Regions from separate parts of the Streptomyces sp. NPDC090442 genome, predicted to be linked through region 1. Evidence: riboswitches for the same ligand, from Rfam matches in the RefSeq annotation. Region 1 holds a riboswitch; the other holds the start of a gene.
What was found. A riboswitch is a leader RNA that binds a small molecule or an ion and turns the genes downstream of it on or off. The one in region 1 is predicted to bind S-adenosylmethionine.

Region 1 (10,384 bases):
TGGGCCATCGGCTTCCTGATCACCTTCACCTTCGGTGGTCTGACCGGCGTCATCCTGGCGTCGCCCCCGATGGACTTCCACATCTCCGACTCGTACTTCGTGGTGGCCCACTTCCACTACGTGGTCTTCGGCACCGTCGTCTTCGCGATGTTCGCCGGATTCCACTTCTGGTGGCCGAAGTTCACCGGCAAGATGCTCGACGAGCGCCTCGGCAAGATCACGTTCTGGACGCTGTTCATCGGCTTCCACGGCACGTTCCTGGTCCAGCACTGGCTGGGCGCCGAGGGCATGCCCCGCCGCTACGCGGACTACCTCGCCGCCGACGGCTTCACGACGCTGAACACCATCTCCACGATCAGCTCGTTCCTGCTCGGCATGTCGATCCTCCCGTTCTTCTACAACGTCTGGAAGACCGCCAAGTACGGCGAGAAGATCGAGGTGGACGACCCCTGGGGCTACGGCCGTTCGCTGGAGTGGGCGACCTCCTGCCCGCCGCCGCGGCACAACTTCCTCACCCTGCCGCGGATCCGTTCCGAATCCCCGGCGTTCGACCTGCACCACCCCGAGATCGCGGCGCTCGACGCGCTGCACAACGGTCGCGAGGGTGACAAGGCGCTGGCCGGCGGCAAGGAGGCGGGCAAGTGAAGATCCAGGGCAAGATGTTCATCTGGCTGAGCGTCTTCATCCTCGCCATGGCGGTCGTCTACGGCGTGTGGTCGAAGGAGCCGGCCGGTACCACGGCGCTCTTCCTGGCGTTCGGCCTGTGCATCATGGTCGGCTACTACCTGGCCTTCACGGCCCGGCGGGTCGACGCGGGCGCACAGGACAACGAGGACGCCGAGGTCGCCGACGACGCCGGTGAACTGGGCTTCTTCAGCCCGCACAGCTGGCAGCCGCTCTTCCTGGGCGTCGGCGGCGCGCTCGCCTTCCTGGGCGTGGTCTTCGGCTTCTGGCTGCTGTACTTCTCCCTGCCGGTGATCCTCGCGGCCCTCTTCGGCTGGGTCTTCGAGTACTACCGCGGCGAGAACCGCACCCAGTAGTACACACCAGGCGAGAAGCGCGGCAGACACGCCGCACGGGTCGGTCCCGGACACCCCAACAGGTGTCCGGGACCGACCCGTTTGCAGTCCTCCAGCGCGCCACCAAGGGGGATTCTTCCTACGTTTGGGGCATGAGTCACAGACCTCGAACCCGGAAGGTGCTGAGCTGCGGCCTCCTGCTCGTGCCCCTCGCGGTGAGCACCACCGCGTGCGGGGGCTCGTCGTCGGAAACCCTCTCGGCCAACCCCTACGACGCGTCCGACCAGATATCGGCGAACACCCCGACGGACGGCAAGCAGAAGGCGGACCCCGACAAGCCGCTTGAGGTCTCCCTCAAGGGGGACGACTCCCGGATCACGGACGTCACCGCCACCGATGTCACCGGCCGCTACGTACGCGGCGAACTGAGCGCCGACGGACGGCACTGGCGCACCACCGTGCCGCTGGCTGCCGGCACCCGCTACACGGTGCAGGTCAGCACCGAGGAGGAGGACGGCACCCCGGGCCGCAAGACCCTGGTGGTCAACACCAAGGAAGTCGGCGACCGGCTGACCGTCAAGTTCGGCCCGCAGAGCGGGGAGTACGGCGTCGGCGAGCCGGTCACCGCCGAGCTGAGCAAGCCGGTCACCGACCCCAAGGCCCGGGCCGTCGTCGAGAGCGCCCTGAAGGTCGACTCCTCGCCCCGTGTGGAGGGCGCCTGGTACTGGGTGGACAACAAGAAGCTGCACTTCCGCCCCAAGGACTACTGGCCGGCCCACGCCACCGTCGCCGTGCACAGCAACCTCGACGGCCTGAAGATCACCGGTGGCCTCTACGGCGGCCCCGCAAAGCCCGTTCGGCTCACCACCGGTGACCGGGTCGAGGCGGTCACCGACGCCGGCGCGCACCAGATGACGGTGACGCGCAACGGCAAGGTCATCAACACCATCCCGGTCACCACCGGCAAGCCGGGCTTCTCCACCCGCAACGGCGTCAAGGTCGTGCTCGGCAAGGAGAGCTTCGTGCGGATGCGCAGCGCCACCGTCGGTATCGCCGAGGGGAGTTCGGACTCCTACGACCTGCCGGTCTACTGGGCGACCCGGGTCACCTGGAGCGGCGAGTACGTGCACGCCGCCCCCTGGTCGGTCGGCTCCCAGGGCGCCGCCAACGTCAGCCATGGCTGCACCGGCATGTCCACCGGCAACGCCCAGTGGTTCTTCAACACCGTCCGGGTCGGCGACGTCGTCAAGGTCGTCAACAGCAGCGGCGACACCATGACGCCGTTCGACAACGGCTTCGGCGACTGGAACATGCCCTGGAAGGACTGGCGGGCCGGCAGCGCGCTCAAGAGCAAGGCCCCCATGACCACAGGCGCGGCCGAGCGCGAGCAGAATCCCGCCGCCGACGCCCGGCTGCGTCCGCAGGTCTGAGGGCCGCTCAGCGACCGCTCAGGGCCCTCAGGCCGGCACCACGTCCTGGGTGAGGCTCCGTCGGCGCAGCAGACCGGCCAGTGCGTCGGCGAACGCCACCGGGTCCAACGGATGGGTCACCGCGGCGTCCGCGCGGCTCCAGGTGGCCAACCAGGCGTCCTGGGGGCGGCCGATCAGCAGCAGCACCGGCGGGCACTGGAAGACCTCGTCCTTGATCTGCCGGCAGACGCCCATGCCGCCCGCCGGCGCGGTCTCGCCGTCCAACACGCAGACGTCGATGCCGCCCTGCTCCAGGGCTTCCAGGACGGCCGGGGCGGTCGCGCACTCCAGGATCTCGATCTGCGGGGCGTCGGGGGCCGGGCGCCGTCCGGCCGCCAGCCGGACCTGCTCGCGGGTGTTGGCGTTGTCGCTGTAGACCAGCACCGTGGCAGTCGCCTGCATCGTTCCTCCACCTTTGTCGCGGCATCTACGTAGCGGCACGGCTTTTGGATCAAACCGTTGCGCGATGCTACTCCCGGACCGGGCCCCGATAGGAGAGGCCGTACGGCCTCCGTTGGCGGCCGACGCCCCGTCAGGACCGGGTTTTCCAGGGGCCGACGGCCGCTCGGCACCGCGCGCTTCCCCCCATCGGGCGACTGTCGGGACGCTTCGAACGAGCAGGCCATAGGGCCTTGACACACCGAACGGCACCCCCCGGAGTGAGGGCGGGATAAGCGACCGACATAATGTCGGTCGTGGCGACAGCAACGACAGTAGATACCGGGCACGCGCACCCGTCGGTCAATCGGCCGAACCTCACCAGCGTCGGAACCATCATCTGGCTGAGTTCCGAGCTGATGTTCTTCGCGGCCCTCTTCGCGATGTACTTCACCCTCCGGTCCGTAACGGGCGAGGCGTATTGGAAGCAATCCGCCGATGCGCTCAATCTCCCGTTCTCCGCGACCAACACCACGATCCTGGTGCTCAGCTCGCTGACGTGTCAGCTCGGCGTTTTCGCCGCCGAGCGCGGCGACGTCAAGAAGCTGCGCGCGTGGTTCGTGGTCACCTTCATCATGGGTGCCATCTTCATCGGCGGTCAGGTCTTCGAGTACACCGATCTGGTCAAGCACGAGGGCCTCTCGCTCTCGTCCGGCCCGTACGGCTCGGTGTTCTACCTGACCACCGGTTTCCACGGACTGCACGTGACGGGCGGTCTGATCGCCTTCCTGCTGGTCCTGGGCAGGACGTACGCGGCCAAGAGGTTCACCCACACACAGGCCACCGCGGCCATCGTCGTGTCCTACTACTGGCACTTCGTCGATGTCGTCTGGATCGGCCTCTTCGCCACGATCTACTTGATCCGGTAACAGGTCCGGCCGGACTCGTATATCGGACAGACATAGCCAAAGCATCGACGCAGAAGATCCTGACACCGGGGTAATCCGTGAAAAAGCTCTCCGCACGACGGCGCCATCCGCTGGCGGCGCTCGTCGTCCTACTCTTCGCGCTGGCGGTCACTGGGGGGCTGTACGCCGCGTTCGCGCCGGCGGACAAGGCTCAAGCCGATGACACCGCCCAGTCTCTTGCCATCAAGGAGGGCAAGAAGCTCTTCGCCGTGGGCTGCGCAAGCTGCCACGGCACCGGCGGTCAGGGCAGCTCCGACGGCCCGAGCCTGGTCGGCGTGGGCGCCGCCGCCGTCGACTTCCAGGTGGGCACCGGCCGTATGCCGGCCCAGCAGCCCGGCGCCCAGGTGCCGCGGAAGAAGAACATCTACACCAACGCGCAGATCGACCAGCTCGCGGCCTACGTCGCGTCGCTGGGCCCGGGCCCGTCCGTGCCCGACAAGACGCAGTACAGCGCGGAGGGCGCCGACGTCGCCAAGGGCGGCGAGCTGTTCCGCACCAACTGCGCGCAGTGCCACAACTTCACCGGTAAGGGCGGTGCCCTCACCAACGGCAAGTTCGCACCGACGCTGGAAGGCGTGGACCCGAAGCACATCTACGAGGCCATGCAGACGGGCCCGCAGAACATGCCCTCCTTCGGTGACGGCACGCTGAGCCCGCAGAACAAGAAGGACATCGTCGCGTACCTCGGCGCCGTCAACGGCGACAAGACCGCGACCCCGGGCGGTATGGAACTCGGTGGTCTGGGCCCGGTGACCGAAGGTCTCTTCGGCTACATCTTCGGGCTGGGTGCGTGTGTCGCGGTCGCCATCTGGGTCGCAGCCCGGACTACGAAGGCCAAGAAGTCATGAGTGAGACAGAAGAAAACCTTCCCAGTGAGCGGGAGACGACTCACGAGGGCGCGGTAGGGAAGGCGGACAACCCCTTCGCCGACCCCGGGCTGCCGCCCCACGAGCACCGCGTCCAGGACATCGATGAGCAGGCCGCCAAGCGCTCCGAGCGCACCGTCGCCTTCCTCTTCATGGTGTCCATGCTCGCCACCGTCGCGTTCATCGCGTCGTACGTGGCCATCCCGATCGACAAGATCGTCTACATCTTCCCGCTGGGGCACATCAGCGGGCTGAACTTCGCGCTCGGCCTGACGCTGGGTGTGGCGCTCTTCTGCATCGGCGCCGGCGCGGTCCACTGGGCCCGCACGCTGATGTCGGACGAGGAGGTGGCGCAGGAGCGGCACCCGATCGAGGCCACCCCCGACGTCAAGGCGAAGGTCCTGGCGGACTTCGCGGAGGGTGCCAAGGAGTCGCAGCTCGGTCGGCGCAAGCTGATCCGCAACACGATGTTCGGTGCGATGGCCCTGGTGCCGCTCTCCGGCGTCGTGCTGCTGCGTGACCTCGGTCCGCTGCCCGAGAAGAAGCTGCGGACCACCGGCTGGAAGAAGGGCGTCCGCCTGGTCAACCAGTCGACCAACCTCCCGCTGCGTCCCGAGGACATCGCGGTCGGCTCCCTCACGTTCGCCAAGCCCCAGGGCCTGGAGGAGAGCGACGAGGACTTCGCCAACAAGATCGCCAAGGACGCCCTGATGCTCGTGCGGATCCAGCCGCAGAACATCAAGGACAAGCAGGAGCTGGCCTGGTCGCACGAGGGCATCGTGGCGTACTCGAAGATCTGCACCCACGTGGGTTGCCCGATCTCCCTGTACGAGCAGCAGACGCACCACGTGCTGTGCCCCTGCCACCAGTCGACCTTCGACCTCTCCGACGGTGGCCGCGTGATCTTCGGCCCGGCCGGTCACGCCCTGCCGCAGCTGCACATCACGGTGAAGGACGGCTATCTCGAAGCCGTAAGCGACTTCGCGGAGCCCGTCGGCCCGAGCTTCTGGGAGCGCGGATGAGTAACGAGACAACCGCGACCACCACGCGCCGTGGCCAGGCGCCGCGGGGCGAGCGGATCGCCGACTGGGCCGACGGCCGGCTGGGCATCTACAGCCTGGCGAAGTCCAACATGCGCAAGATCTTCCCGGACCACTGGTCCTTCATGTTGGGTGAGGTCGCGCTCTACAGCTTCATCATCATCATCCTGACCGGTGTCTACCTGACGCTGTTCTTCCACCCGAGCATGGCCGAGGTCACCTACCACGGGTCCTACGTGCCGATGCACGGGATCAAGATGACCCAGGCCTTCGAGTCGACGCTGAACATCAGCTTCGACGTGCGCGGTGGTCTGCTGATCCGGCAGATCCACCACTGGGCGGCGCTGGTCTTCCTGGCCGCGATGATGGTCCACATGATGCGGGTGTTCTTCACCGGTGCGTTCCGCAAGCCGCGTGAGGTCAACTGGCTGTTCGGCTTCCTGCTGTTCGTCCTGGGCATGTTCACCGGCTTCACCGGTTACTCGCTCCCGGACGACCTGCTCTCCGGCACCGGTGTCCGCTTCATCGAGGGCGTCATCCTGGCGATGCCGCTGGTCGGCTCGTACCTGCAGATGTTCATCTTCGGCGGCGAGTTCCCCGGGCACGACATCATCCCGCGGTTCTTCGCGGTCCACGTGCTGCTGCTGCCGGGCATCATGCTCGGCCTGCTGGTGGCGCACCTGATCCTGGTCTTCTACCACAAGCACACGCAGTTCCCGGGTGCCGGCAAGACCAACAACAACGTGGTCGGCATGCCGCTGCTGCCGGTCTACATGGCCAAGGCCGGAGGCTTCTTCTTCCTGGTCTTCGGTGTGATCTCGGTGATCGCCGCGGTCGCCAGCATCAACCCCGTGTGGGCCATCGGCCCGTACCGGCCGGACCAGGTGTCCACCGGTGCGCAGCCGGACTGGTACATGGGCTTCGCCGAGGGCCTGGTGCGTGTCATGCCGGGCTGGGAGTGGAACTTCTGGGGCCACACCATCAACTTCGGTGTGCTGATCCCGATCCTGATCTTCCCGTTGGTCCTGGTCGCCATCGCGGTCTACCCGTTCATCGAGTCCTGGGTCCGCGGCGACAAGCGCGAGCACCACATCCTGGACCGCCCGCGCAACACCCCGACCCGCACCGGCTTCGGTGTGGCCTGGCTCGTCGCGTACTTCGTGATGCTGATCGGTGGCGGCAACGACCTGTGGGCGACGCACTTCCACCTGTCGATCAATGCGATCACCTGGTTCGTCCGGATCGCGTTCTTCGTCGGGCCGGTGCTGGCCTTCATCGCCACCAAGCGGATCTGCCTGGGCCTCCAGCGCCGCGACAAGGACAAGGTGCTGCACGGGCGCGAGTCCGGCATCATCAAGCGCCTGCCGCACGGTGAGTTCATCGAGGTCCACGAGCCGCTCAACCAGGAGCAGCTCCACTTCCTGACCCAGCACGAGCAGCCCGAGCCGCTCGAACTCGGTCCGGAGGTCGACGAGAACGGCGTTCGGCGCAAGCTCAAGCGCACGCAGAAGCTGCGCGCCAAGCTTTCCAAGGGCTACTACGGCGAGGACAACGTCATCGCCAAGCCGACCGTCGAGGAGTACAAGGAGATCACCAGCGGCCACGGCCACCACTGATCCCCGCGGGCGCCCCCGCGCGCACCGCTGGTAGTACGCCACCCAGAGGGCCCCGTCCATTCCTGTGGACGGGGCCCTTCGGCGTCCGCGGAGGTCGATAGGGTGACGACACAGGCGAGAGACGAACCAGGAGCGTGGACCATGAACGTTGTGACCCCGGCGGGCGGCGGCAGCGTGGCGGACCGCTCCTGGCCGGTCGTGCTGAACACCCTCCTCGACGGCCAGGACCTCACCGCGGACGACACCGCCTGGGTCATGGACCGGATCATGCGCGGTCAGGCCACCGACGCGCAGATCGCCGGCTTCGCGGTCGCGCTGCGCGCCAAGGGCGAGACGGTCGCGGAGATCTCCGGCCTGGTGCGGACGATGTACGCGCACGCCAGCCTGATCGACGTGCCCGGCCCCAGCGTCGACATCGTCGGCACCGGTGGCGACGGGGCGAAGACCGTCAACATCTCCACCATGTCGGCGATCGTGGTCGCCGGCACCGGCGCCAAGGTCGTCAAGCACGGCAGCCGCGCCGCGTCCTCGGCCAGCGGCGCCTCCGACGTGCTGGAGAAGCTGGGCGTCAATCTGGACCTGAGCCCGCGCCGGGTCGTGGAGGTCGCCGAGGAGGCCGGCATCACCTTCTGCTTCGCGGCCAAGTTCCACCCCGCACTGCGCCATGTGGCGGCCGCCCGCGGCCAGTTGGGCATCCGCACGACCTTCAACGTGCTGGGCCCGCTGACCAACCCCGCCCGGGTCAAGGCCCAGGCCACCGGCGTCGCGGACGCCCGGATGGCGCCGATCCTGGCCGGGGTGCTCGCCGAGCGTGGCTCCTCCGCGCTGGTCTTCCGCGGCGACGACGGGCTGGACGAGCTGACCACCACCGCCACCTCCCGGGTGTGGATCGTGCGCGACGGCACGGTCCGCGAGGAGCCGTTCGACCCCCGGGACGTCGGCATCGACCTGGTGCCGGTGGCTGCGCTGCGCGGCGCGGACGCGTCGTACAACGCGGAGGTCGCCCGCCGGCTGCTGGACGGCGAGACCGGCCCGGTGCGGGAGGCGGTGTTGCTCAACGCGGCGGCGGCGCTGGCCGCGTTGGAGCCGTCCGGCGCCCCGCTGACCGAGCGGATCCGGGACGGCCTCGGCAGGGCCGCCGAGTCCCTCGACTCCGGGGCGGCCAAGCGGACCCTGGAGCGCTGGGCGGCGGCCAGCAACGCCTGACGGCCGGCGGATGTGACGCAGGTCCCGGTCCGGAATGCGGACCGGGGCTTGCGCACCGAAGATCGTGTGGCATGATTCATGCCCAGGTCACGAGTGACAGCGACACAGGCCCCGGCCCGCTGTCCGGCAACCCTCCTTCCGTGGCGGGGTGCCCCGGGTGATGACCAGGCCGCAGGCAGCGAGGTCTGCGGCAAGCGCGGATCCCTCGCCAGGGATCCTGGTCCCCGAGGGAGCCCCCCCGTGATGCAGCGAATGCGCTAGGGCCGTCGGCCCCGTTCCCGCGCCCTTCAGCTCTTCTTCTTTCACACCGCAGTGCCGTGTCGGCCGTTCCTCCGCGCCCCCCGGGCCCCCGAGGACGCCCCCACCGCGGTGAATTCGCTTACCTCTCACGGGAGTTCGCCATGTCTGTTTCCGCCGCTGCCGCCGACCGCGCCGTCTGTGCCCCGCTGCCCGTGCTGGGACGGGATGTCACCGTCCCGCTGGTGACCGGCGGCGAGGCCGGTTACGCCGCGCTGGACTACGCCGCCAGCGCCCCCGCGCTCCAGCGGGTCTGGGACGACGTGGCCGGCTACGCGCCGTACTACGGCAGCGTCCACCGCGGCGCCGGCTACCTCTCCCAACTCTCCACCGATCTCTTCGAGAACAGCCGCAAGACGGTCGCCGACTTCCTCGGCTGCCGCCCCGACGACCAGCTCGTCTTCACCCGTTCCACCACCGACTCGCTGAACCTGCTGGCCGCCGCGCTGCCGCAGGGCACCCGGGTGTTCGTCTTCGAGACCGAGCACCATGCCTCGCTGCTGCCCTGGGAGCGCCGCGCGGACCTGGCCGTGACCTACCTCAACGCGCCGCGCACCCCGCGGCAGGCGGTGGACGCCCTGGAGAGGGCGCTGGCCGCCCGCGAGCCGTACGGCCCCGCGCTGGTGTGCGTCACCGGCGCCTCGAACGTGACCGGGGAGCTGTGGCCGGTACGGGAGTTGGCGGCCGCCGCGCACGCCCACGGCGCCCGGATCGTGCTGGACGCGGCCCAACTCGCCCCGCACCACCCGGTGGACCTCGGCGAACTCGACGTCGACTGGGTCGCGTTCTCCGGCCACAAGCTGTACGCGCCGTTCGGCGCCGGGGTGTTGGCCGGCCGCGCCGACTGGCTCCAGGACGCCGATCCGTACCTGGCCGGCGGCGGCGCCAGCCGCAAGGTGGCCCGGCGCGCCGACGGCGGGGTGGACGTCGAGTGGCACACCACCGCCGCCCGGCACGAGGCAGGTTCCCCCAACGTCATCGGCGCCTACGCCATCGCCTCCGCCTGCCGGGCGCTCACCGAGGCCGGTTTCGACGGCCTCGTCGCCCGCGAACAGGAGCTGATCGCCCAGGTCCGGGCGGGATTGGCCGACGTCCCCGAGGTCCGGATCCTCTCCCTCTTCGGCGACGACGCGCCGCGCGTCGGCGTCCTCTCCTTCGTCGTCGACGGCTGGAACAGCTCGCACTTCGCCGCGGCCCTCTCCGCGGAGTACGGGATCGGCGTCCGCGACGGCCTGTTCTGCGCGCACCCCCTGGTCCGCACGCTCCTGGGCAGCGCCCCCCAGGACCCGGGCGAGTGCGGCGCCCCCGAGGCGGCCCCCGGCGAACGCTCCCTGAACGCGATCCGCGTCAGCTTCGGTGCGGGGACGCCGGACGAGCACCTCGCCCGGTTCGTCCGGGCGGTCCGGGAACTCGTCGCCGACGGCGCGCGGTGGAAGTACCGGGTGGAGGACGGCCGTTGCGTGCCCGCGCGTAGCGCGTAGCGGTTTGCTTCCCACGTTGTTGGCTCTCCCGCCGCGCGGGTCGC
Region 2 (10,384 bases), on a different contig from region 1:
CGCCAGCCGGTACGCCGCCAGCGACCGCGCGAAGTCGTCCTTGACGTGCAGCACCACCGGCCGCCAGGTGGCCGTCCCGTATTCCGCGTTGATCTCCTCGGCGAGTGCGCCGACCCGCGCGGTGTAGTCGCGGTAGACGGCCAGGTCCTGCCGCGAGGGGTAGGCGAACGCCAGGTGCACCACCCGCTCCCGCCACTCCGGCCGGTCGGCCAGCAGCCGCCGGAAGGCCAGCAGCCCGCGCACGATGTTCTTGGACAACTCCGTCCGGTCCACCCGGACGATCGTCTTCCGGTCGGTCCCGCCGATCTGCTCGCGCAGCGCCGCCATCCGCTCCTCGACGTCCGGCCGCCGGGACCGCTCCCGCAGGAACTCCGCGTCCGCGCCCAGCCCGTGGACCCCGATCCGGGTCCGGCGTGCCTCGCCCTCCGACGGCACCGCGACCACGCTCGGCGTCTCGTGCCGCGGCCAGTGCGCGGTGCAGTCCGGCCCCAGTGCCCGCTCGCAGCAGGCGGCGAACGCCCGCGCCCAGCGCTCGGTCAGGAAGTTGGCGCGGTCGGCGCCCAAGATGCCGAGCAGCAGCCGCTGTTGGACGTCGTCGGGCAGTATCGCGAAGTACTCCGGCGGCGCCCACGGGGTGTGCGAGAAGTGCGCGATCCGCACGTCCGGCCGGGCCTCGCGCAGCATCCCCGGCACCAGCGCCAGGTGGTAGTCCTGCACCAGCACCGCGGCCCCGGGCCCCGCGCAGTCCGCGAGCGCGCCGGCGAACGCCGCGTTGTACGCCTCGTACGCCGCCCACTGGTCGCGGAAGTCCGCGTCGAACGCCGGCTCCAGCGGCGTCTGGTACAGCATGTGGTGGACGAACCACAGCACGGAGTTGGCGACGCCGTTGTAGGCCGCGGCGTGCACCTCCGCCGGGATGTCGAGCATCCGCACGCGCTGCCCGCCGGTGTCCGCGGCGTCCAGCAGCCCGCCGGTCCGCCGCACCGCCTCCCGGTCGCCGTCCCCGAGCGCGGCACAGACCCACACCGCGTCCGTCTCCGGCCCGATGGCCGAGAGCCCGGACACCAACCCCCCGCCGCCCCGTTTGGCGGTCAGTTCACCGCCCGCTCCCAGGGCGTACGACACGGGTCCGCGGTTGGACGCGACGAGGACCTCGGCACCTGGCTGGACCGGACTGCGCTCGGAGACCGTCTCGGAGACCATGTCGCGACATTAACCCGTCGGGGAACCGCGCAAACGTACGGACCGCCCCTCAGGCGGCCCGCCGTTCCGCGTATTCGGGTATCTCCGCCATCGGCGGCCGCTCCTCGGTGTCCACCGCGGTCGTCCGCGGCACGAAACCGTTCTCCCCGCGGTCGAACTGGGTCAGCCGGGGGCGGATCAAGTGACCGCGGGCCAGCCGGAGTTGGGCGGTGCGGTAGATGGCGGCGGCCATCCGGCCGAGCGCCTGGCCGCCCTGGTGGCGGTGCTTGCGGACCCCGACGTCCACCTGGGCCAGGGCGTCCAGCCCGACGGTGTGCAGGGCGTCCACCAGCAGGCCCAGCTCCACGCCGTAGCCGACCGGGAACGGCAGCCGCTCCAGCAGCGAGCGCCGGGCCGCGTACTCCCCGCCCAGCGGCTGCACGAAGCCGGCCAGTTGGGGCCAGTGGAGGTTGAGCAGTGGCCGGGCGACCAGCTCGGTGACCCGCCCGCCCTGGCCCGGCGCCGGGCCCTGCCCGGTCTCCAACGGCCGGTCGTACATCGCCTTGACGAACTGGACGTCCGGGTCGGTCAGCAGCGGCCCGACGATCCCCGAGACGAAGATGGCGGAGAACTCCCGCAGGTCGGCGTCGACGAAGCAGACGATGTCGCCGCCGGTCACCATCAGAGAGCGCCAGAGCACCTCACCCTTGCCGGGCAGCGCGGGAATCCGGGGCAGCACGCTGTCCCGGTGGACGACCCGGGCGCCGGCCGCCGCGGCGACCTCGGCGGTGCGGTCGGTGGAGCCCGAGTCCAGCACCACCAGCTCGTCGACCAGCGGCACCTCCCCGGTCATCAGGTCGGCGCGGATCGCGGCGACGATCGCGCCGACCGTCGCCTCCTCGTCGAGCGCGGGCAGGACCACGCTGACCGTCTGGCCCGTCTGGCGCTTGGCCTCCAGCAGCCGCTCCAACGGGCGGTCCGCGGCGGACCAGGAGCGGCCGGCCAGCCAGCGCTCCACTTCTTCCAGCACGTCTACGACTCTCCTCGGTGGGCCCCGAACGGGAGCCCGTTATGTGATCCATCTCGCGGACCGGACGACTATCTCAACGGTCAGTGGCTTCGGTTACAGTCTTGAACAACGCGGACGCGCCCCGCATGTCGGGGTCGCCGCGCGACAAACGCCTGGGCTCCGCCCAGCGCCATAGCGCTCATCCAGAGGGGCAGAGGGATACGGCCCGTTGAAGCCCCGGCAACCCTCCAGCCGGTCTCCGCCGCACGCCAGCAGTGCGCGCGCGAGGCTCCCGGCTAGGGAAGGTGCCAAATCCGTCTCGCGGCGAAATGCGCCGTGAGGAAGATGAGGAGAAAGGGCCTCGCCTCCATGGCTGTGCAAGCAACCGAACCCACCCCCGCCGTTGCCCTGGGCCCCGCCGTCGCGCTCTCCTGCCGCGAGTGCGCACAGCGCTTCCCGCTCGGCCCGATCTTCGCGTGCCAGGAGTGTTTCGGCCCGCTGGAGATCGCCTACGACCTGCCGACCGGCGACCCCGAGGGCCTGAGGAAGCGGATCGAGTCCGGTCCCGCCAACATCTGGCGTTACGCCCCCCTGCTGCCCGTCCCCACCGACGTGGCCGACAAGCCCAACCTCAACCCCGGTTTCACCAAGCTGGTCAAGGCCGACCGGCTCGCCGCCGAACTGGGCGTCACCGGCGGCCTGTACGTCAAGGACGACTCCGGCAACCCGACCCACTCCTTCAAGGACCGGGTCGTCGCGATCGCCGTCGAGGCCGCCCGCGCCTTCGGCTTCACCACCCTGTCCTGCTCCTCGACCGGCAATCTGGCCGGCGCGGTCGGCGCCGCCGCGCGCCGCGCGGGCCTGAAGTCCTGTGTCTTCATCCCGCACGACCTGGAGCCCGGGAAGGTCGTGATGGCCGCGGTCTACGGCGGTGACCTGGTCGCCATCGAGGGCAACTACGACGACGTCAACCGCTTCTGCTCCGAGCTCATCGGCGACCCGCTGGGCGAGGGCTGGGGCTTCGTCAACGTCAACCTCCGCCCGTACTACGGCGAGGGCTCCAAGACCCTGGCGTACGAGATCTGCGAGCAGTTGGGCTGGCGGCTGCCGGACCAACTGGTCATCCCGATCGCCTCCGGCTCCCAGCTCACCAAGATCGACAAGGGGCTGAAGGAGCTGATCGCCCTCGGCTTGGTCGAGGACAAGCCGTACAAGATCTTCGGCGCGCAGGCCGAGGGCTGCTCGCCGGTGTCCGCCGCCTTCAAGGCCGGGCACGAGGTCGTCAGGCCGCAGAAGCCGAACACCATCGCCAAGTCGCTGGCGATCGGCAACCCGGCCGACGGCCCGTACGTGCTGGACATCGCGCGCCGCACCGGCGGCGCCGTCGAGGACGTCACCGACCCCCAGATCGTGGACGCCATCAAGCTGCTGGCCCGTACGGAGGGGATCTTCGCGGAGACCGCGGGCGGCGTGACCGTCGGCGTGACCAGGAAGCTGATCGAGAACGGCGTGCTGGACCCGTCGTTGACCACGGTGGTGCTGAACACCGGCGACGGGCTGAAGACCCTCGACGCCGTCGCCGCCGGGCCCACCGCCACCATCCGCCCGGACCTGGACGCGTTCCGCGCGGCCGGCCTGGCGGACTGAGCCGGCCCCGCCCCTCCCGCACCCACTCTCCCCGCAGCCCTGGAGGCAGCAACATGAGCGTCACCGTCCGCATCCCCACCATCCTGCGCACGTACACCGGCGGCCAGGCCGAGGTCCCGGCCGAGGGCGCGACCCTCTCCGAGGTGATCGCCGACCTGGAGAAGAACCACACCGGCATCGCGGCCCGGGTGCTCGACGACGCCGGCAAGCTCCGCCGCTTCGTGAACGTCTACGTCAACGACGACGACGTCCGCTTCGAACAGGGCCTGCAGACCCCGACCCCGGAAGGCGCGGGCGTCTCGATCATTCCCGCGGTGGCCGGCGGCTGCTGAGGCCCCTCGACCGCCCCGTGCGGAGCGCGCAGATCGGATTTGCGCCAACTCTGTTCCGGCGGTGTCCGGAAATTGCCCCGTCCGTGCTAAACGGACGGGGCAATTCCGTGTGGTGAAAGGGGATACCATTGGGGCGATCCCCCTCCGTTTATCTCCGCGTGCATGCCGAACGCATATGAGATCGCGGTGACTTGTGCGCAAGTTGTGTGCGCGATTTGTCGCCTGTGTGGCTTATTCCTGGCCCGACTTGCTCTGGAATAACGGCATTTGAGCGCATACGGCCGTTTCTCCGACTCCGGAATTCTCGTCCGATTGACCTGTTGCGCTGGGCATCGGTCCAGATACATTCAGCGGCGGTCGACGCGTTCCGGCGCACACCCCACGGACCATTCCCAGGGGTGAGGTCTGACCCGGGTCCGCGGAGTGCGGTCCTGCGCAAGGGCCAGTAATAGGGGAGTTAGGCATGGCTCAGGGCACCGTCAAGTGGTTCAACGCGGAGAAGGGGTACGGCTTCATCGCGGTCGACGGTGGTGCGGATGTTTTCGTCCACTACAGCGCGATCCAGATGGACGGGTACCGCACCCTTGAGGAGGGTCAGCGAGTCGAGTTCGAGATCTCGCAGGGCCAGAAGGGGCCACAGGCGGACATGGTCCGGGTCACCGCCTGAGGCGGCGGCCGACTGCATCGTTGGGAGGAAGGCCCGCATCCCCGCGCACGGGGTTGCGGGCCTTCTGCTGTTCCCGGGCCCGGAGTTCGGACCCGTCCCGCCGTGTTACGCGGGCGCGCGGGGCGCGCGCACGGTGGCAGAGGTGGCCCCGCGAGCCGGGTGGCCACCGGTCGGGCGCCCGCGTCCACCCGTCGCCCGACCCTCATCCCCGGGGGAGACATCTCGGATGCCGCTTGCACTCGATGGGTGCGAGTGCTAATCATTGCGTTAGCACTCTCCTCGTGAGAGTGCTGAATGTGGACCGGGTCGGTGAGGCCCGCACGCCGGGTGGGGCAAGGAACCGCACGGCATGCAGGCCGTCCGTCGCGGGCGCCAGCACGGTCCGGAGCTTCCTCCCCCAAGCTCGGCTTGGTTCGAGTCGGGGGTACCCCCATCAGTCCGGAGGGACCACTTCACATGGCCAAGATCATCGCGTTCGACGAGGAGGCGCGGCGCGGCCTTGAGCGCGGTATGAACCAGCTCGCCGACGCCGTCAAGGTCACCCTCGGCCCCAAGGGCCGCAACGTCGTCCTTGAGAAGAAGTGGGGCGCCCCCACGATCACCAACGATGGTGTGTCCATCGCCAAGGAGATCGAGCTGGAGGACCCGTACGAGAAGATCGGCGCCGAGCTGGTCAAGGAGGTCGCGAAGAAGACGGACGACGTCGCCGGTGACGGCACGACGACCGCGACCGTCCTGGCCCAGGCGCTGGTCCGCGAGGGCCTGCGCAACGTCGCCGCCGGTGCCAACCCGATGGCCCTGAAGCGCGGCATCGAGAAGGCCGTCGAGGCCGTCTCCGGTGCGCTGCTCGACCAGGCCAAGGAGATCGAGACCAAGGAGCAGATCGCCTCCACCGCGTCCATCTCCGCCGCCGACCCGCAGATCGGCGAGCTGATCGCCGAGGCCATGGACAAGGTCGGCAAGGAAGGCGTCATCACCGTCGAGGAGTCCCAGACCTTCGGTCTGGAGCTGGAGCTCACCGAGGGTATGCGCTTCGACAAGGGCTACATCTCGGCGTACTTCGCGACCGACATGGAGCGCATGGAGGCGGCGCTTGAGGACCCGTACATCCTCATCGTCAACTCCAAGATCGGCAACGTGAAGGACCTGCTGCCTCTCCTGGAGAAGGTCATGCAGTCCGGCAAGCCGCTGCTGATCATCGCCGAGGACGTCGAGGGCGAGGCCCTGTCGACCCTGGTCGTCAACAAGATCCGCGGCACCTTCAAGTCCGTCGCGGTCAAGGCGCCCGGCTTCGGTGACCGCCGCAAGGCCATGCTCGGCGACATCGCCATCCTCACCGGTGGCACCGTCATCTCCGAGGAGGTCGGCCTCAAGCTGGAGAACGCCGGTCTCGACCTGCTCGGCCGCGCCCGCAAGGTCGTCATCACCAAGGACGAGACCACCATCGTCGACGGTGCCGGCGACAGCGAGCAGGTCCAGGGCCGGGTCAACCAGATCCGCGCCGAGATCGAGAACAGCGACTCGGACTACGACCGCGAGAAGCTCCAGGAGCGCCTCGCGAAGCTGGCCGGCGGCGTGGCCGTCATCAAGGCCGGCGCCGCGACCGAGGTCGAGCTGAAGGAGCGCAAGCACCGCATCGAGGACGCCGTTCGCAACGCGAAGGCGGCCGTCGAGGAGGGCATCGTCGCCGGTGGTGGCGTGGCCCTGCTGCAGGCTTCCTCGGTCTTCGAGAAGCTGGAGCTGGACGGCGACGAGGCCACCGGTGCCGCCGCCGTGAAGCTGGCCCTGGAGGCCCCGCTCAAGCAGATCTCCGTGAACGCCGGCCTTGAGGGTGGCGTCATCGTGGAGAAGGTGCGCAACCTGACCCCGGGTCACGGCCTGAACGCCGCGACCGGCGACTACGTCGACATGATCGCCGAGGGCATCATCGACCCGGCCAAGGTGACGCGCTCCGCGCTGCAGAACGCCGCCTCCATCGCGGCGCTGTTCCTCACCACCGAGGCCGTCATCGCCGACAAGCCGGAGAAGGCCGCCGCTGCCGGCGCGCCGGGCGGCATGCCGGGCGGTGACATGGACTTCTGATCGACCTCTGGTTGATCTCGTCCGTTCCGTTCGCCGGGGCGGCACCTCCTTCCAAGGGGGTGCCGCCCCGGCGGCGTTGTATCCGACGCCCGCGCCCAACGGCCCCCTCGGGCCGTACGGCTGACGGCCCTTACGGCAGCCGCGCTCCGCCGGTGCGCTGGCGAGGCGTCAAACATGTGGACGGACACGGTCGGATACCGCGTTCAGGGGATCGGTTCGGCCTGACGGGTGGCGGCTCGGCGCGCCTCCACCCGGCGCTCCTACGTGGAGGGCCATGCCGGGGAGAACCTTCGCACTAGGCCCCCGCCCCCCACCCGGAACAGGACCGCCCGTGCCGAACGTCCCGAACCCCACGCGGACCGGTGACCGCACCGCCTACGAGCCCGTGGTCGCGCCCACCACCCACTACGCCGGCCGGGAGGCGACGGCAGCCGTCCTCTTCGGCGCCGCCGCCCTGCTCTACAACTGGTGGCTGCTGGAGTTCCGGCTCCCCACCGGCCTCGACCCCCGCCACTCCTACGTCAGCGAGCTCTACGCCGCCGACCAGCGGTTCCGGGTCCTCTTCGGCGCCCTGGAGAGCGGTTGCGCGCTCCTCGTCATCGCGGGAGCCCTGCTCGCCCGCAGCACGCCCGCCGGGCACGGCCGTTGGGCCCGCGCGGGCTGGCTCGCGCTGGCCGGCCTCGGCCTCTCCTCGCTGGCCGACGTGCTGCTCCCGATGACCTGCGCCCCCTCGCTAGAGCCCGGCTGCGAGCCCGTCCATCCCTGGCACACCGCCACCAGCGCCTTCGCCCACTTCTTCCTCTTCGCCTCGATGGCGTGCCTGAGCCGCGCGGCCGCGGTGCAGCGGCCACCGATGCCGTTGGTCCGCCGCTGGGGGCCGCGCGTCCTGGCCGTGGCCATGCCCGCCGCGATCCTCACCGTCGGTCCGCTCCTGGGCCACCCCGGTTGGCACGGCGTACCGCAGCGCGTCCATCTGATGCTGGTGGGCGTGTGGTTCGCCCTGCTGGCCGCGGAGTTGGGGCGCTCGGCGCGCCGGCGTCGGCGCTGGGCCGGTCACTGGGACGGCCGCTGGGAGCGGTACGTGGAAGGACTCCGGCGCGCCTGCCGGAGCGAACCCCTGGGGCGGGTGAGCGAGCTTGGTGAAGAGGGCGGCGCGCTTCCCGGGCCGGAGAGCGGTCGCCTTGGCGGGGAGGGGGTGCTTGCTGGACGGGAGGGCGGTTCTCTCGGCGGGGAAGGCGCGCTTCCTGAGCGGGAGAGCGGTTCTCATGGGCGCGGGGGTGAACTCCCTGGGGGAAAAGGGGGACTTGACGGGGGGCTTCTCGGGCGGGGGAGCGCACCGCTTGGGCGCGGGGGCGCGTCTCTCGGGTCGGAGGGTGAACTCCCTGGCGGCGAGCGTGGACCTGCTGGGCGCGGGCGTGGACCTGGTGGGGAGGGATCCGGTCCGACGGAAGCAGGGTCGGAGGCGTCTGGACCGGAGGGGGCAGGGCGAGAGGGGACCGGCGCGTAGGAGTCGGGTCCGAGGAGCGCGGCCGGGAGGCGTCGGGATGGCAGGGGCCGGGCGTGGGAGGTCGGTACCGAAGGGGTTGGCTCTGGGAGGGCCGGCTTTTCGGGTGCTGGTTCGGAGTGCGGGGGTGAGGGGTTGGGCGGTTATCCGGTGCCCTTGAGCGCCGTGGTTCGGGCTTCGGGGGCGGTGGGCCGCATGGCGCCGTGGGCGCTTGCGTCGGTGTCCTGGGGTGCGGCCGGTTCGCTGGTGGGGGTGTTGAGGCCGTTGAACACGTCGAGGTCGCTGGGGGCGTTGAGGTGGGTGCGCTGTTGTTTGCTGAGGCCGAAGAAGTAGGTGGCGGCGAAGCCGACGGCGTAGCCGATGAGGAGGCCGAGGGCGTAGACGGCGATCGTGGTGGTGAGCGGGTGGTTGCCCTTGACCAGCGGGAAGAGCGCCCAGCCGGAGGGGCCGATGGCGGTGGCGCCGACGGCGTCGCCGAGTTGGTTGAACAGGCCGATGAAGCCGCCGCCGAACGCGCCGCCGAGGCAGGCGGTGATGAAGGGGCGGCCGAGGGGGAGCGAGACGCCGTAGATCAGGGGCTCGCCGACGCCGAGGAAGCCGGCGGGGAGGGCGGAGCGGATCGTGGTGCGCAGCGAGTGGTTGCGGCGGAGGCGGACGTAGAGGGCGAGGGCGGCGCCCACTTGGCCGGCGCCGGCCATGGCGAGGATCGGGAGCAGGGTCGTGTAGCCCTGCTGCTGGATCAGGGTGGTGTGGATGGGGATGAGGGCCTGGTGGAGGCCCAGCATCACCAGGGGGAGGAAGAGGCCGCCGAGGAGGAAGCCGGCGATGGCGCCGCCGTGGGCGAGCAGCCAGGTGGCGGAGGTGCCGATGGCGGTGGAGACCTCACCTGCGGCCCACATCAGGCCGAAGACGGTGACCAGGCCGGTGAGGAGGACGGTGAGGGTGGGGGTGAGGAGGACGTCCAGGGCCTCCGGGATGCGTCTGCGGAAGTGCTTCTCCAACAGGGTGGCGAGCAGGGCGGCGGCCAGGGCGCCGAGGACGCCCCCTTGGCCGGGGGCCAACTGCTGGCCGAACGCGGTGACATGGGCGATGCCGGGGAAGACCGTGACGGCGGCGACGGCGCCGCCGAGGACGGGCGTGCCGCCGAACTCCTTCGCGGTGTGGTAGCCGACGAAGACCGCGATCAGGGACATGAAGCCGGAGGCGATGGCCGTCAGGGCTGGGACCAGGGCGGGCAGCCAACCGGCGTTGGTGAGCAGGCCGTTGAGGCCGGCGATGATGCCGCAGCCGATGAGGGCGGGGATGAGCGGCACGAAGATGTTGGCGATGCGGCGGAGGAACAGCTTCACCGGGGTGGCGTTGCGGGCCTTCTGTCGGGCCTTGAGGGCGGCGCCCCGGGAGGCTAGGTCGGTGGCGGCGGATCCGTTGGTTGCTTGGGGTACGGATGTGGTTGGAGGGGTGGGCGTGGTTGTGGAGGCTTGGGCCGGGGGCTCGTTGAGGAGGCGGTCGAGCTCGGGGGTGACTCGGGCGACCGTGCCGGGGCCGAGCACGATCTGGTAGGTGTCGTCCTCCACGACGCCGAGGACGGCGGGGAGCGCCTTGAGGGCGTCGTCCTGGACCAGGGAGCGGTCCCTGATGCCCAGGCGGAGGCGGGTCATGCAGTGGGCGACGGAGGTGACGTTGCCGGCGCCGCCTACGAGGGGGAGGAGCGCGGCAGCGGTGGCGCGGTGCTTTTCTTCGGTCATGGGCGGTGCCTTGCTGTGTGGTCAACGGGAGGAGAGGGGTGGTGGGTTGGCGGATGGGGGCTGGGCGTCAGTTGTGGTGAGGGTGGCCGGGGGCGGGGGTGCGCGAGGATTGGAGGGCGGTACGGAGGTGGCCTCTGGAGGTGTCGAGGAGGCGGCCGGCCTCGTGGCCGTCGACGCCGCCGAGCAGGACGAGGATGGCGTTCTTCACCTCGCCGC

Region 2: it holds a riboswitch for S-adenosylmethionine, as region 1 does, so the genes downstream of both, thrC (threonine synthase) here and ACIQU6_RS11845 (aminotransferase class V-fold PLP-dependent enzyme) in region 1, are expected to answer to the same signal.

What each region holds. Positions count from the first base shown of each region.
Region 1 is NZ_JBIVXW010000012.1:148,276-158,659, forward strand. It holds gene ctaD (cytochrome c oxidase subunit I) at 1-645, shown strand, start outside; gene ACIQU6_RS11805 (cytochrome c oxidase subunit 4) at 642-1,040, shown strand; gene ACIQU6_RS11810 (Ig-like domain-containing protein) at 1,172-2,449, shown strand; gene ACIQU6_RS11815 (hypothetical protein) at 2,477-2,890, opposite strand; gene ACIQU6_RS11820 (heme-copper oxidase subunit III) at 3,175-3,795, shown strand; gene ACIQU6_RS11825 (c-type cytochrome) at 3,873-4,682, shown strand; gene ACIQU6_RS11830 (Rieske 2Fe-2S domain-containing protein) at 4,679-5,722, shown strand; gene ACIQU6_RS11835 (ubiquinol-cytochrome c reductase cytochrome b subunit) at 5,719-7,356, shown strand; gene trpD (anthranilate phosphoribosyltransferase) at 7,498-8,562, shown strand; SAM riboswitch class IV at 8,648-8,765, shown strand; gene ACIQU6_RS11845 (aminotransferase class V-fold PLP-dependent enzyme) at 8,964-10,340, shown strand.
Region 2 is NZ_JBIVXW010000078.1:25,652-36,035, forward strand. It holds gene ACIQU6_RS36855 (trehalose-6-phosphate synthase) at 1-1,203, opposite strand, end outside; gene ACIQU6_RS36860 (glucosyl-3-phosphoglycerate synthase) at 1,253-2,212, opposite strand; SAM riboswitch class I at 2,388-2,543, shown strand; gene thrC (threonine synthase) at 2,561-3,838, shown strand; gene ACIQU6_RS36870 (MoaD/ThiS family protein) at 3,892-4,170, shown strand; gene ACIQU6_RS36875 (cold-shock protein) at 4,634-4,837, shown strand; gene groL (chaperonin GroEL) at 5,294-6,919, shown strand; gene ACIQU6_RS36885 (DUF998 domain-containing protein) at 7,251-8,426, shown strand; gene ACIQU6_RS36890 (PTS transporter subunit EIIC) at 8,567-10,168, opposite strand; gene murQ (N-acetylmuramic acid 6-phosphate etherase) at 10,236-10,384, opposite strand, start outside.